One region of the Pseudocolwellia antarctica genome, then DNA from elsewhere that is predicted to be linked to it. Evidence: riboswitches for the same ligand, from Rfam matches in the RefSeq annotation. Region 1 holds a riboswitch; the other holds the start of a gene.

Region 1 (3,198 bases):
ATAGTTATTGATTGGGTTCATTACTTCCCAGTGATAAGTTTTAGTTTTAGCGACTTTGTTGTGATCAATATGAGTGAGGCGACCATTCGATACATCAAACAAATGCTCAGGCACTTCAACGCTCATTAATACGCCGTTGTTAGGTTCGTCGTAAGCGTGATCTTTATTTGGCCACCAAATACTTGCGCCTAAACCTTGGCAAGATGAAGCAATAAAATCGATATCGTTTTCATCTTTATTCCATGTAATACCGCCATCCCAAGGAGCTTTTATCGCTTCTTTTGGAATACCTGAAAAATGCATGACTACTGCATATTCTTTACCTATTTCAGCATTAGGCAGCGCTTTAATAAAATAAGAATATCCTTGTTGAGTAACGTCTAAAATTTTTCCATTCTGGGTTACTTTGTCTAAAAGTAGCGGTTGCTGTAGCTCAACTTGTAACGCTTTTTGTTGGCTGAGAACCTTATATTTCATGGTGTTTGTGCCAGAAATAGATTTGTTTTCTGGGTCAACTTTTATATCAAGGTGATAATGCGTTAAATCCCACCACTCGCGCTCAGGTGTGATTGAACCACGTAATATATCTTGTTGAGTTACTTCACCTTTAGATGCAAAAAGTTGTGCTGCAAAAATCTGAGAGCTTGGGAATAAAACGGCGATAAATAAAAGGTTTGTTATTAATCGCTTAAAACTGAAGGCAGTAGAGTCGCTTTGAAATATTGTCATTGTGTTTTCCATTGGAGAATATAAGGAATGAGCTTTTGATCTTAGAAGCACTAGAATATTAACGTATTACACCATAACAAGTGAATAAATAACATTTGCTTGCGCTTAAGATTTCACGTTAGAATCATGTCGCGTTTAATATGTAACCTGAACTCTGGTTAATGGATTTTGTAAAATATCGATTTATAATAATTTTTTATTGAAAAATTCAATTTAACTTACGCTTTTATTAAGACAACAAGTTCAGTGATTGTATTTAAGTGTATATCAAGGCGTTTTTCTGTACCAATAACTAGTTATTGGTACAGAAAAACAACGCAGGTAGGCGCTTAAATAAAGTTACTGAATAAAATAGCTTAACCAGAGTTCAGGTTAAGTAAATATAAGTTAACGCATAGGCTAATTTATTAGCCAAGACTTGTCGGAGTGCCAAAAGGCTGAGATCGCGAAAGCGGGATCCGTAGAACCTGATTCAGATTAGTATCTGCGAAGGGAACAAGGTGTAAAGTTTATTAGCACCAACTCAAAACTTTATTTCTCGTTTATACACATCCATAAGTATCTAACTGTTCATGTATTTACATAGTTCTTTTTCATGCTGTGTAAAAATCATCGATCTATTTGGGTATTTATCACCTTAAGCTCCGCCTATTTTTTATTGATCACAAATAAATCAGGTGAGAGAAATGACAACAACGAAGTTAAATAAGAACGAAAAACCACAAACTCGACGTGAAAAACGTGAAGCCGCCGAAGCTTTTCTAAAAAACGTTTCAGATCAGTCATTCCCAAATTCTAAAAAAGTTTATGTACAAGGTAAAATTCACAATATCAAAGTAGGCATGCGTGAAATCAATTTAACCGATACGTTATTACCAGGTAGTCCTAAAGACGATCCACAATACGAAAAAAATGCACCTTTATGCGTATACGATACCTCAGGTTTTTACACAGACGAAAATGTTGAAATTGATGTACACAAAGGTATTCCGCGTCTACGTGAAACTTGGATTGATGCGCGTGATGATGTTGAAACATTCACTACAACAAATTCAACCTTTGCACAGCAACGTCTTGACGACGAAAACGTTGATGAAATACGTTTTGAACATCTACCGACTAAACGCATTGCGAAAAAAGGTAAGAATGTTACTCAAATGCACTACGCTCGCCAAGGTATTATCACCCCAGAAATGGAATACATCGCCATTCGTGAAAACCTTAAGCGTGAAGAAGTCAAAGATGAAATGTTACTTCAGCAACACAAAGGGCAATCTTTTGGTGCCAGTATTCCAGAGCAAATCACCCCTGAATTTGTTCGTGATGAAGTCGCTCGTGGTCGAGCAATTATTCCTGTAAATATTAATCACCCTGAATGTGAACCTATGATCATCGGTCGTAACTTTCTAATTAAAGTTAACGCTAATATCGGTAACTCAGCAGTGACGTCTTCAATCGAAGAAGAAGTTGAAAAGCTGGTTTGGTCAACTAAATGGGGTGCTGACACAGTAATGGATTTATCAACGGGCAGAAATATTCATGAAACCCGTGAATGGATTTTACGTAATTCACCCGTTCCTATTGGCACCGTACCTATCTATCAAGCGCTAGAAAAAGTAAATGGCGTAGCTGAAGATTTAACATGGGAGATTTTCCGCGATACGTTAATTGAACAAGCCGAGCAGGGTGTTGACTACTTTACTATTCATGCGGGCGTTTTATTGCGTTATGTACCTATGACGGCTAAGCGAGTAACGGGTATTGTTTCGCGCGGTGGTTCAATCATGGCGAAATGGTGTTTAGCGCATCATAAAGAAAACTTCTTATACACACACTTTGAAGACATTTGTGAAATTTTAAAACAGTACGATGTTTCATTCTCATTAGGTGATGGCTTACGTCCAGGTTCAGTTGCCGATGCAAACGACGAAGCACAATTTGCCGAACTACATACCTTAGGTGAGTTAACTAAAATTGCATGGAAGCATGACGTGCAAACCATTATTGAAGGCCCAGGTCACGTGCCAATGCATATGATAAAAGCCAATATAGATGAACAGTTAGAGCATTGTGGCGAAGCACCTTTTTATACTTTAGGTCCTTTAACGACTGATATCGCGCCAGGTTACGATCATATTACTTCAGGTATTGGTGCTGCCAATATTGGTTGGTACGGCTGTGCTATGCTTTGTTATGTAACACCGAAAGAGCATTTAGGTTTACCGAACAAAGATGATGTGAAAGAAGGCTTAATGACTTACAAAATTGCTGCTCATGCTGGCGATTTAGCTAAAGGTCATCCAGGTGCACAAATTCGTGATAACGCTATGTCGAAAGCACGTTTTGAGTTCCGCTGGTACGATCAATTCAACATAGGTTTAGACCCTGAAACGGCTAAGTCTTATCACGATGAAACGCTTCCACAAGAATCAGGTAAAGTCGCGCATTTCTGTTCTATGTGTGGTCCTA
Region 2 (3,198 bases), 1.7 Mb from region 1:
CATCATCAAGAAATGTCGTTTTATATCCTATTTCGTAGTTCCATAAGTATTCAGGTTCAAATTCACGCTGTTCATCTAATAAAGAACCATCGGTATTTACACCACCTGCTTTATAACCACGATTTACGGAGGCGTACACCATAGATGACGGATCAAGTTGATAAGCAAGTACCACTTTACCACCTACCATAGTATCTGACGGAGAAGCTGTAAAATCAGTACTGTTAGTGTAATCGGCATCACGATTCTCTAAACGTAAACCTGTTGTTAAGGTTAACTGCGAAGATAAAAGTGTTGATAGCTCAAAATAAACCGCTGTTGTAGTAGTTTCAAAGTTTGATAAAAAGTCAGGATCCCATGTATAAATTCGAGTTAAATCTGATTCATCGTTTTTGAAATAAACACCCGCTACCCATGAAGTAGAACCATCAAAGATTTCATTACCTTCTTTTGACGTAGCACGTAGCTCTAAGGTTTGTGTTTTTTTATCGCGGAAGTAGTAATCTGTTGATGAGTAGCCATAAGCCTCAGCTAAACAGCTTTCCAAAGTACAAGCGCCAGTTTCCCAATCGTATTGACCAAAAGCCCAATCTTCATCGTATCCGTAAGCCATTTCACTATCAGCATAACTTGCTATAAGTTTTACGTCTGCTTGATTGAAGCCGCTATAATTAAAAGTGGTCGCGAGTGCTGTAGTTTTTTGTGTATCAAAACCAGGTTCATCGGAATAAGTATTACGATTGTTATCTAATGAAAATGCGTCATAACCGTTGTCAAAATCAAAATGCATAACCGTTACATCAATACTTAAATCATCGCTTGCTTCAATTGCCAGCTTGCCTCTAAGACTTAATTCATCACGATTACTTGTATCGTCACGATTTAAAAAAAGGTTTTCCATGAAACCATCACTTTTGTATTGCTCTGCAACCAAACGATAGTTAACTTTTTCAGCCGCGGGACCTGATACAACTAAACCTAAACCTTTACTACCATAATTCCCTGCAGTGGCTTTAATAGCACCTTCAAAGGTATCAGATGGAGAGTTTGTAGTAATATTGACAATACCTGCTAACGCATTAGCACCAAAACGTGTGCCTTGTGGACCACGAAACACTTCTGTTTGCTCAACATCAAACATCGATGAAACACTACCAATACCGGTAAAATCGACTTCATCAATAATAATACCTACTGATGGGTTAATAGGTTCTTGAAATTGACTACGCTCACCTATACCGCGTATTTGATAATAACGCGCACGTTGTGAACCACTTGAAAAGTTTACGTTAGGTGCTAAAGCTAAAATTTCTTCTAGATTCTGTGCATTTCGACGCTTAATATCTTGTTCTGATAATAAGCTAACAGCACTTGGAATTGTTTGGATGTTGGTTTCTCTAAAATCACCTTTAACGGTGATCACTTCCATCACTGATGTGTCATCAGCAATAACTTGAGTAGTAAAGAGAATTGAAGATATCGCTAAGGCGATAGTAGATACTTTGTTTGTCATTTGGTTCTCATATAAATAAAAATATGGAACCAGCGCAATTAATGGCTGTTGTTCTATTCCCATTCCTACGCTGGCATTATCCAGTTCAGGTTCTAGGGTTTGTGCTTAACACATCTCAGCAAATACATTAACAATCAGTTAACGTGTATTCGCACCCCTTGGTTTCGCGTGAATAGTAACAATTTCTAACCGAATGTACAGGAAATATCGAGATAAGATGAAGATAATTCAGCATTTTATTATGTAACTCATAATAAAATGCTATAAGAAAAAGCTAAGAAGTCCGGCTAAGAAGAGTTTTAACCTGAATGAATACCTTTAAATATAAGCAGGTCAATACTTAAAAACATTCTAAATAACCTGAACTCAGTTTAAGATGTTTTTTTAAAACATTAAAATTATTACTAATAAAATTTAACTTATACGCTAGCTTGATAGTTTTTCTTGCTTCATCGTTAAATAGATAGCATCTTACCTAAAGGCTCTCCGCCCACTAGGTGCATGTGAATATGATAAACCTCTTGGCCGCCATGCTTATTACAGTTCATAATTAAGCGATAGCCATCTTCATCTATGCCTTCTTCTTTTGCTAATTTACGTGCAACAGTAAACAATCTTCCTAAAGCCAACTCGTCGTCTTCAGTAACATCATTTACCGTTGGAATAAGTTTATTAGGAATAATAAGAATATGGCTTTTTGCCTGTGGTGAAATATCTCTAAAGGCACTCACGAGATCATCTTGGTACAAAAGCGTTGTTGGGATTTCTTGACGAATAATTTTAGAAAATATGGTTTCTTCTGGCATTTTACTTCCTATGTAACCCGTAATTGGATTAGTTTATTTTACTCAGTATTTATTAGATATTAGTGATAATTAGCGATATTTAAAGAAGGACTTAATCATCACTATATCTTGATTTACTGTATTCGAAATTAGTTATAAATACGAGGATATAAAAGAGCCAATTACTTTTCAATAATTGGCTTTATAATATGTACTTTGATTAACTCATCATTATAGATAAATAATGCTTAGCTGCTGTAACCGTCAGGGTTATTTGATTGCCAACGCCACGAGTCATTCACCATATCGTCTAATGTTTTTTCAGCTTGCCAATCTAAAACAGATTTAGCGTAAGCGGGATCTGCATAACATTGACCAATATCACCTGCTCTACGTTCGATAATTTTGTAAGGTACTTCTTTGTTACAAGCTTTAGAAAATGCAGCAACCATTTCTAAAACAGAATAACCTTGGCCTGTGCCTAAATTGAATGTGTGACAACCTGCTTGACCATGTAATTTTTCAATCGCTTTAACATGTCCTTTAGCGAGATCAACTACATGAATATAATCACGTACGCCTGTACCATCAACCGTATCGTAGTCATCACCAAACACAGATAAAAACTCACGTTTGCCAACAGCAACTTGAGTGATAAATGGCATTAGGTTATTTGGAATACCTTTTGGATCTTCGCCTATAGTACCTGATATGTGGGCACCAACAGGATTAAAGTAACGCAGTAGAACTACAGATAAGTTATCGTTAGCGATAACAGTCTCACGACACATTTGCTCTACAACTAGCTTAGATTGACCATAAGGATTAGTTGTAGTTAATGGGAAATCTTCAGTGATTGGAACCGTAGCAGGATCTCCATAAACTGTTGCTGAAGAACTG

The links. Region 1 has a riboswitch for thiamine pyrophosphate ahead of thiC (phosphomethylpyrimidine synthase ThiC). Riboswitches for the same ligand answer to the same signal wherever they lie in the genome.
Region 2: it holds a riboswitch for thiamine pyrophosphate, as region 1 does, so the genes downstream of both, ACPUVN_RS08350 (TonB-dependent receptor) here and thiC (phosphomethylpyrimidine synthase ThiC) in region 1, are expected to answer to the same signal.

The regions. Positions count from the first base shown of each region.
Region 1 covers NZ_CP187926.1:3,653,723-3,656,920, reverse strand. The annotation lists gene ACPUVN_RS15865 (M1 family metallopeptidase) at 1-729, opposite strand, end outside; TPP riboswitch at 1,142-1,241, shown strand; gene thiC (phosphomethylpyrimidine synthase ThiC) at 1,416-3,198, shown strand, end outside.
Region 2 covers NZ_CP187926.1:1,926,055-1,929,252, forward strand. The annotation lists gene ACPUVN_RS08350 (TonB-dependent receptor) at 1-1,513, opposite strand, end outside; TPP riboswitch at 1,559-1,682, opposite strand; gene ACPUVN_RS08355 (HIT domain-containing protein) at 1,969-2,319, opposite strand; gene galE (UDP-glucose 4-epimerase GalE) at 2,547-3,198, opposite strand, start outside.